DNA from 2 places in the Carnobacterium sp. AT7 genome. Region 2 is predicted to be linked to the other one. Evidence: predicted binding sites of a transcription regulator. Region 2 holds the regulator's gene; the other holds the start of a gene.

Region 1 (5,207 bases), on a different contig from region 2:
AAAAATTCAAGAACTTTCAGATGTATTAGCCAATCAAATTGCAGCTGGAGAAGTAATTGAACGACCTGCTTCAGTAGTAAAAGAACTAATTGAAAATGCCATTGACGCAGAAAGTAGCCAGATTGACATTCTTATCGAAGAAGCGGGATTAAAAAAAATACAAATCATTGATAACGGAATAGGTATAGAACCAGAAGAAGTTCAAAATGCATTTAAGCGCCACGCAACTAGTAAAATCTATTCTCGGGATGATCTTTTTCGAATCCGTACACTAGGCTTTCGTGGGGAAGCCTTGCCGAGTATTGCTTCGGTTTCAGAAGTTTCTTTAGAGACTTCAACTGGAGGAACACGCGGTACGTATCTGTCTTTAAAAGGCGGAAAAATAATTGAAGAAAAATCTAATGAAGCAAGAAAAGGCAGCAAAATTACCGTAGAAAATCTTTTTTTTAATACACCCGCCCGCTTAAAATATGTAAAAAGTTTGCAAACAGAATTATCGAATGTGACAGATATTGTAAATCGATTGGCTATCAGTCATCCTAGAATTGCTTTTCGTTTAATTAATGATGGCAATCAGCTGTTAAGAACAGCGGGAAACGGCGATTTAAAACAGACTTTAGCTGGTATCTATGGAGTAGCTGCAGCCAAAAAAATGAGAGAAATAAATAAAGAAGATTTGGATTTTAGAGTATCTGGGTTCATATCTTTACCAGAGCTTACGAGAGCCAGTCGAAATTATATTTCTATTATTATTAATGGGCGCTACATTAAAAATTATTTGCTAAATAAAGCTATTATTGCAGGGTATCGTTCTAAATTAATGGTTGGACGCTTCCCAATGGTTGCTATTGAAATTGAGATGGATCCTTTGTTGGTGGATGTAAACGTTCATCCAACCAAACAAGAAGTTCGGATTAGTAAAGAAAAAGAACTGATGCAGCTGATTGAGTTGGCTATACAGGATTGTTTAAGTAAGGAACAATTAATTCCAGATGCATTAGAAAACTTGTCATTTAAAAAGAAAATAAACAGGCCTATAGAACAGAATGAACAAATAACTTTTGAATTTCAACAAGAAACAAACATAGAAAATAAAAGTGAAGAAAATGAAGAAACTGAAAGTACTCATTTAGCTAGAGAATCTTATTATTCGCATCGTCAAAGTACTCCTTTTGAAAAAGAAAGTAACTATGTGGATGAAGTAGAGCCCTTTTTCTTGAAAGAAAAAGAGCGAGAATCACTTATTAGTGGTGTACCGGAAGAAGAGGCTAGTGACGTTCCTATTGAAACGGTGAGCGAATTAGTGGATTACCATCAAGAATCACCTTTAAAAACAGCCGATAAATTAATGAAAAAACATGCGAAAGTTAAAGAATCCATAGGGCAGTTTCCAACATTAGAATATGTTGGGCAAATGCATGGGACCTATTTGTTTGCGCAAAATGAAACAGGTTTGTATATTTTAGATCAGCATGCTGCTCAGGAACGAATAAAATATGAATACTTCCGGAAAAAAATTGGTGAAGTGAGTACTGATTTGCAAGACTTATTAGTGCCAATCATGTTGGATTACCCGAACAGTGATGCTATTAAAATCAAAGAGAATAATGATGCGTTAGAAATGGTCGGTATTTTCTTAGAACCCTTTGGTCAGAATAGCTTTTTGCTAAGAAGCCATCCAGTCTGGTTCAACCAAGGTGAAGAAGAAACGATTGTAAGAGAAATGATTGATTTACTATTGGATCATGGAAGTGTAAGTGTCGCTAAATTTAGAGAAGCAACAGCAATCATGATGAGCTGCAAAGGTTCAATTAAAGCAAATCACTATCTGAATGATGCAGAAGCAAGAGCGTTGCTGAGGGACTTGAAGAAGACAGAAAATCCTTATAACTGCCCACATGGCAGACCTGTATTGATTCATTTTACCAATAAAGATATGGAGAAAATGTTCAAACGAATTCAAGATCCTCATTGAAATCGTTAATCGAATTCAATAAATTGAAGCAAAGCTCTAAAAAGTGTAAACTAAATATAGAAACAAAAAGGAGGATTTTCATGAATAGCTATGATAAAAATGAATTGAAAGCTAAATTGACAGATATTCAATTTGAAGTAACGCAAAATGAAGCTACTGAACGTCCATTTACAGGAGAATACGACGACTTTTATAAAGACGGTATTTTTGTAGATGTCGTAAGTGGAAAACCATTATTTTCTTCAAATGATAAATATGATGCTGGATGTGGTTGGCCATCTTTCACAAAACCGATAGAAGAAAAAGAAGTTATTGAAAAAATGGATACCAAATTTGGGATGAGTCGTACTGAAGTAAGAAGTTCAGAGTCAAACTCTCACTTAGGCCATGTTTTTACAGATGGTCCGCAAGACAAAGGTGGATTGCGTTACTGTATCAATTCTGCAGCTTTAAGATTCGTGCCTGTTGATAAGTTAGATGAAGAAGGGTATAGCACTTACCGCAAATTATTTGCTTAATCCATTCTGTGAAATTTAATAAGCACCCTCTAGCTGGTTAAACAGTCTAGAGGGTGCTTATGTTTTTTGTATAGGATTTTTTATAGCCTCTCCTTTTATTGGCACAAATGTGGTAGAATAAATAGCGAACAGGTGTGCCTTTTTATACCTAATAAAATGATAGAACGTGTGAATGGAGAAAATAAGATGTTTGAATATATTAAAGGAATAGTGACGTTTGTTAGTCCTGCGTATATTGTTCTTGAAAATAGCGGAATTGGGTATCAACTATTTATTGCTAATCCATTTCGATTTTCAAGCAAATTAAACGCGGAAGCAACGATTTATGTCCATCAAGCGGTTCGAGAAGATGCGATTACATTATATGGTTTCAAGGATTACACTGAAAAGCAATTGTACTTAAAGCTGCTTAGCGTTTCAGGAATAGGTCCAAAAAGTGGTTTAGCTATTTTAGCAAATGATGATCATCAAGGTTTAGTGCAAGCAATTGAAAACGAAGATGCTGCGTATTTAACTAAGTTTCCAGGAGTAGGTAAAAAGACTGCTTCTCAAATTGTACTAGATTTAAAAGGGAAGTTAGCTGATTTATCGCTTACTCAAGCCGAAAGTACGACTGACTATCAACAAGAATTAGTTTTATCAACTAATTATAGCCATGTTACCGAGGCGGTTGAAGCCTTAGAAGCATTAGGCTACAGTGCCAAAGAAATCAAAAAAATTGAACCACAGATTCGTAAATTAAACAAAGAATCTACAGATGCTTATTTAAGAGAAGCTTTACGATTACTCATGAAGAAATAAGTGGGAGTAAAAAAGAAAAGTGGTGAAAAACAATGGATCCAGAAGAACGAATAATTTCCGGTGATAGCAGTACGACAGAAGAGATTTCGTTAGAAAAATCGTTACGTCCGCATTATATGGCAGAATATATCGGTCAAGAAAAAGTAAAAAGAGAATTGGCTATTTATATAGAAGCCGCGAAGAACCGGGAAGAAGCGTTAGATCATGTCTTGCTTTATGGCCCCCCTGGGTTAGGGAAAACAACGATGGCAATGGTTATTTCAAATGAAATGAATGTAGCGATTCGTACTACCAGTGGTCCTGCAATCGAAAAAGCAGGGGATCTAGTTGCTCTTTTGAATGAACTAGAAGCAGGAGACGTCCTTTTTATTGATGAGATTCACCGGATGCCAAGATTAGTGGAAGAGATGTTGTATTCGGCTATGGAAGATTATTTTGTAGATATTATTGTGGGGCAAGGACCAACAGCACACCCAGTTCATTTTCCTTTGCCGCCATTTACTCTTGTGGGCGCAACTACAAGAGCGGGACTTCTATCAGCACCCCTACGTGACCGGTTTGGTATCGTGTCACATATGGAGTATTATACTGTAGAAGAATTGAGTGATATTGTTTTGCGTTCTGCAGATATCTTTAATACTGAAATAATCGAATCAGGAGCAATTGAAATTGCCAGACGTTCTAGAGGAACTCCTCGTGTCGCCAATCGTTTATTAAAACGTGTAAGAGATTATGCACAAGTACAGTCTAATGGTGTGATTAAAAAAGAAATAGCAGATGAGGCATTAGCTATGTTGCGAATTGACCAAGAAGGTTTAGACTTTGTTGATCAAAAATTATTAAAAACGATGATTGAAAACTATAATGGTGGTCCGGTTGGATTGTCTACTATTGCTGCTAATATTGGTGAAGAAATTGAAACAATAGAAGATATGGTTGAACCTTTTTTACTGCAAGCTGGCTTCCTTCAACGGACACCGCGTGGAAGAATCGTAACTCATTTGGGCTACACTCATTTAGGTTACCCTATTACTTATACAGATTAGGAGTATGGATATGTTAACAACAAAAGATTTTGATTTTGATTTGCCAGAAGAATTGATTGCTCAAACGCCTTTAGAAAATCGCTCAAGTTCAAAACTATTAATTTTGGATAAAGAAACCGGTAAAGTTGAAGATAAACACTTCACGGACATTCTTGATGAACTTCATGAAGGTGACGCACTAGTTATGAATGATACACGTGTATTGCCTGCAAGGTTGCATGGCATAAAAACAGAAACAGGCGCACACATTGAAATCTTGTTATTGAAAAATACTGAAAACGACCGATGGGAAACGCTAGTTAAACCTGCTAAAAAAGCAACGGTAGGAAACGTTATTTCTTTTGGTGATGGTAGACTGACAGCAACAGTAAAAGAAGAATTGACCCACGGTGGAAGAATTATTGATTTCTCTTATGAAGGAATTTTCTTAGAAGTGTTAGAATCTTTAGGTGAAATGCCACTTCCTCCTTATATCAAAGAAAGATTGGAAGACAGCGAACGTTATCAAACAGTGTACGCGAAAGAAAATGGCTCTGCAGCTGCTCCTACAGCAGGGTTACACTTCACACAAGAGCTATTAGAACAAATCAAAGCAAAAGGCGTACAGCTCGTATTTTTGACCTTGCATGTAGGTCTGGGTACGTTTAGACCCGTTAGCGTTGATTCAATTGAAGATCATGAAATGCATTCAGAATTTTATCGCCTGACAGAAGAATCTGCAGCAGCTTTAACGGCTGTTCAAAAGAACGGTGGGAAAATTGTTGCAGTGGGGACAACTTCCATTCGTACGCTAGAAACAATTGGTACAAAATTTAATGGTGAGTTGAAAGCCGATAGTGGCTGGACAGATATTTTCATTTCTCCGGG
Region 2 (5,207 bases):
TGAGCGACTATCAGCAATTAGGAATGATTCCCGTAAAGGGGCTGCGAGTGCATACAAAGCATGGGAAAATAAGTTGAAGAAACAGCAATCTATTCTTGATAAACAAGAAGAAATGCTTCAAATTGAACGTTATTTTTGGGAACAAGGTACGCAATACATCGCTGGAATCGATGAAGTAGGAAGAGGACCACTAGCTGGACCTGTTGTGGCTGCTGCAGTGGTATTACCGAAAGATTTTGATGTGTTAGGTATAAATGATTCTAAGCAATTGTCTAGTGCAAAACGAGAAGCATTATTTGAACAGATCCAAGAAGCAGCAGTAGCTATTGGAATTGGTGTAAAAGATCATCATATAATCGATAAAGTAAATATTTACGAAGCAACTAAATTAGCCATGATTGAAGCCATACAACAATTGCCTGTACAACCAGAACAATTATTGATTGATGCTATGCATTTACCAGTTAGTATACCGCAAGAAAGTTTCATCAAAGGGGACGCCAAAAGTATATCTATTGCTGCGGCAAGTATTATTGCTAAAGTAACAAGAGATAGAATGATGGCTGATTATGATGATTTATATCCAGGCTATGGTTTTGCTAAAAATGCTGGTTATGGAACTAAAGTACATTTAGAAGGATTAGAAAAACAAGGAGCATGTCCAATTCATAGAAAAACATTTGCTCCTGTAAAAAACGTACTAAAATAGGTACCGCGATATAGCCTAAAAAAACGAATGAATAGGAAACTATTCATTCGTTTTTTTTATATTATTGGATATGGCTACGGTATAAGCCAATAACTTTACCTAAAATAGTTAATTCATTAAGTAGGATAGGACTCATTGTATCATTTTCAGGTTGTAATCGATAATGATCTTCTTCTTTATAAAATCTTTTACACGTTGCCTCATCATCAACAGTCATAGCAATGACAATGTCGCCATTATTAGCGGTTCCTTGTTTGCGAATAATAACTTCATCACCATCAAAAATACCAGCATTAATCATGCTTTCTCCGCGAATAGTCAACATGAATAACGATTCATTTTCAAATTGTAAATTTGGAGGAAGAGGGAAATAATCGGTAGCTTCTTCTACTGCTAAGATAGGCTCTCCAGCTGTAACGGTTCCTAATAAAGGAATTTTGTCTAATGCAATCCCTAATTTTGTTAATCCTAAAGCTGTTAATTCAATGGCACGTGGTTTACTAGGATCCCGTTGGATATATCCATTTTTTTCTAAGCGGGAAAGATGTCCATGTACTGTTGATGTAGAAGATAAAGAAACGGCTGTTCCAATTTCTCTAACAGTTGGAGGATAACCCTTCAATTTAACTTGATTGTATATATATTGCAAAACTTCAACTTGTCTTGATTCCGGATTTTTACTCATAATAGATATAAACACCTCGTTTCTTTTTTTATCATTCTAAGATTACCATATATAGCACAACAAATCAAACAAACGTTCGTAGATAAAGAGGATAAAAGAGTGATTTTATCAAAGAAGTTTGTTATAGTTGAACCAGAAATAAAAAAAATGCTGGAGTGATTAAATGTTACCAAAAGAGCAGATGGAAAGAATAAACGTTTTAGCGAATAAAGCAAAGACCAAAGGATTGACCATACAAGAACAAGTAGAACAAAAAAAATTAAGAGACGCTTATATTGAAGCATTCCGAGGTGGAATGAGAAAAACAATTGAAGGTGTTAAAATAGTAGATGAAGAAGGTACGGATGTTACGCCTGATAAATTGAAAGACATCCAAAAAGAGAAAGGCCTTCATGGCAGATAAAAAGGTTTGTTCATAAATGGGATAAGCATTAGATTCTCCCATTTATGAACATTCTGTTCGTGAAAGCGTTGCACTTAAAGCGGAATAATAGTAAACTAATAGAGTACTAATAGAGAGTTCAAATCGAAAGGATGATTTTTTTGTTTGATAACACAGACCAGTTAGCAGTAAATACAATTAGAACACTAAGTATGGATGGTATACAAAAAGCCAATTCCGGACACCCAGGCTTACCTATGGGGGCTGCTCCAATGGCTTACGCATTGTGGACTAAACAATTAAAAGTAAATCCAAAAAACTCAAAATGGTTTGACCGTGACCGTTTTGTCTTATCAGCTGGACATGGTTCAATGTTATTATACAGCTTGTTACATTTAGCTGGATATGACGTTAAAATCGATGATTTAAAACAATTCCGTCAATGGGATAGTAAAACACCTGGACATCCAGAGGTTAACCATACTGATGGAGTAGAAGCAACTACTGGTCCTCTAGGACAAGGTATTGCAAATGGTGTAGGTATGGCTATGGCAGAAGCTCATTTAGCTGCTACTTATAATAAAGAGAGCCACACAATTGTTGATCATTTCACGTATGCTTTATGTGGAGATGGCGATTTAATGGAAGGTGTTTCAGCTGAAGCAGCAAGTTTAGCTGCTCATTTAGAACTTGGAAAATTAGTAGTTCTTTATGATTCAAATGATATCTCTTTAGATGGACCAACTTCAAAAGCGTTCACTGAAAATGTTGGACAACGTTTTGAAGCTTACGGTTGGCAACATATTCTTGTAAAAGATGGCAATGATTTAGAAGAAATCAACGCAGCAATTGAAGCTGCAAAAGCTGAAACGAAAAAACCTACTTTGATTGAAGTTAAAACAATTATTGGTTTTGGAGCTCCTAATGCCGGAACACACAAAGTTCATGGTGCACCACTTGGAGCAGAAGGAATTGAAGCTGCTAAAAAAGCTTATGGATGGGAAGGCGAAGATTTCTTTGTTCCTACCGAAGTAGCAGAACGTTTTAAAGAAACTATGGTAGATAAAGGAGCAAAAGCTGAAGAAGAGTGGAAAGCTGCATTTGAAGCATACCGCACTGAATATCCAGAACTAGCTAAACAGTTTGAAATGGCATTAAGCAATGAATTGCCAACAGATTGGGATGCTGAATTGCCAACTTATAATGTTGAAGATGATGCATTAGCTTCTCGTGTAACCGGTAGCCAAGCTCTAAATGCGATTGCAAAAAAAGTTCCATATTTCTGGGGCGGTTCTGCTGACTTATCTTCATCTAATAACACGATGATCGCAGATGTAAAAGATTTCCAAGCTGGTCAATATGATGGCAGAAACATCTGGTTTGGTGTTCGTGAATTTGGTATGACAGCTGCTATGAATGGAATTGCCTTGCATGGCGGTTCTAGAGTATATGGCGGTACTTTCTTCGTATTTACGGATTACTTGCGTGCGGCTGTTCGTTTAGCAGCTATTTCAAAACTCCCAGTAACATATGTATTTACACATGATTCTGTTGCTGTTGGGGAAGATGGACCAACGCATGAACCTGTTGAACAACTTTCTAGTTTACGTGGCATGCCTAATTTATCAATCTTACGTCCAGCAGACGGCAATGAAGTTGTTGCTGCATGGGAGTTAGCGTTGACTTCAACAGATCACCCTACAATGTTGGTATTGTCTCGTCAAAACTTACCTGTATTGCCTGGAACTAAAGAAGGGGCACGTACAAATGTTGCTAAAGGAGCTTATGTTATTTCAGCTCAAGCTGGTGAAAAACCAGAAGGGATTTTATTAGCATCTGGATCAGAAGTTGCATTAGCTATTGAAGCTCAAAAAGTTTTGAAAGAAAATGGAACAGATGTTTCAGTTGTTTCAGTACCAAGTTTTGATCTATTCGACAAACAAGATGCTGCCTATAAAGAAAGTGTCTTACCAAATGATGTACGAAAACGTGTATCTATTGAAATGGGTGCTACTTTCGGTTGGGAACGTTATGTTGGTTTAGATGGTGCTACAATCGGTATCGACAAATACGGTGCAAGTGCACCTGGTGCAACTGTTATTGAAAATTATGGTTTCACGGTAGAAAATGTTGTAGAAACATTCAATAACTTATAATATATGGCCATGTAAGTTGGTATTTTCACTTACATGGCTTTCTTTTGTGCAAATTTGTCATGAAATATGACTTTTTAGCTTCATAAATAGAATTTTAGTTTATTTTTTTACTATTATTTAGTACAATTAAGACTTGAGAGGTTTGAAAGGAGTGAATCAAAAATGAATTTAGGTCTTGCTATCTTTTTAATTATTTTAGCTTTGGTTGGTGGAGCTGTCGGTGGATTCTTTATTGCTAGAAGATACATGATGGATTATTTCAAAAAAAATCCACCAGTTGACGAAAACATGTTGCGTATGTTAATGATGCAAATGGGACAAAAACCATCAGAAAAGAAAATTAAACAAATGATGTCGTCAATGAAAACACAAACAACAAAAACGACTAAAAAAAAATAAGTGCATAAACTGGCTTATTAGAATGAATTGCGAACAGATTGTTATCTGTTCGCGTTTTTTTATTTTAATTAAGAATAAATAAAAGGTGGGGGAATAAGATGGGGATCTATAAAAAATTAGGTTGGTTTTTTAAACAAGAGAAAAAAGCATACGTGACAGGTGTTTTATTTTTATTTCTTGTAGCGATCATTCAATTAGTGCCTCCTAGAATAATAGGGATCATTGTAGATGAAGTTGCTCAAGGAACGTTAACGCTAACTAAGTTAGTTCAATGGCTAAGTCTATTAGGCATTGCTGCACTCGCTACTTATTTGTTTCGTTATATTTGGCGTGTGAATATTTGGGGAACCTCTGCAAAGTTAGAACGGATACTTAGAACACGGTTATTTAATCACTTCACTGAAATGGATAACAGCTTTTTTCAAAAGTATCGCACAGGAGATTTAATGGCTCATGCAACAAATGATTTAACAGCTGTTCGGAACGTTGCCGGTGGAGGGATATTGACCTTAGCTGATTCAATCATTACAGGCGGTACTACGATTATTGCGATGGCTTTAGTTGTTGACTGGAGATTGACGTTGATTGCTTTAATTCCACTCCCGTTGTTGGCTATAGCTTCACGCGTTTTAGGTTCTAAGTTACATGAACGGTTTAGAGGAGCGCAAGCAGCTTTTTCTAATATGAATGATAAAGCTCAAGAGAGTATTTCAGGAATGAAAGTGATAAAAACATTTGGTCAAGAAGATGAAGATGTTGAGGAGTTCAGTAATAAAACAAAACAAGTGGTTACTGAAAACAAAAAAGTGTATAAAATCGACTCTTTATTTGATCCTACGATTACTTTTATAATGGGAATTTCATACGTATTAACCA

The links. The regulator LexA, encoded in region 2, represses DNA repair genes until DNA is damaged. The targets are predictions, from matches to a motif close to CNAACANNTGTTNG.
Region 1: the regulator LexA is predicted to act here: its motif matches at 2,619-2,632, upstream of ruvA (Holliday junction branch migration protein RuvA).

Annotation. Positions count from the first base shown of each region.
Region 1 is NZ_ABHH01000014.1:50,701-55,907, reverse strand. It holds gene mutL (DNA mismatch repair endonuclease MutL) at 1-1,975, shown strand, start outside; gene msrB (peptide-methionine (R)-S-oxide reductase MsrB) at 2,056-2,493, shown strand; gene ruvA (Holliday junction branch migration protein RuvA) at 2,680-3,294, shown strand; gene ruvB (Holliday junction branch migration DNA helicase RuvB) at 3,327-4,340, shown strand; gene queA (tRNA preQ1(34) S-adenosylmethionine ribosyltransferase-isomerase QueA) at 4,351-5,207, shown strand, end outside.
Region 2 is NZ_ABHH01000020.1:28,594-33,800, forward strand. It holds gene CAT7_RS08415 (ribonuclease HII) at 1-709, shown strand, start outside; gene lexA (transcriptional repressor LexA) at 771-1,394, opposite strand; gene CAT7_RS08425 (DUF896 family protein) at 1,558-1,797, shown strand; gene tkt (transketolase) at 1,929-3,932, shown strand; gene CAT7_RS08435 (YneF family protein) at 4,095-4,331, shown strand; gene CAT7_RS08440 (ABC transporter ATP-binding protein) at 4,430-5,207, shown strand, end outside.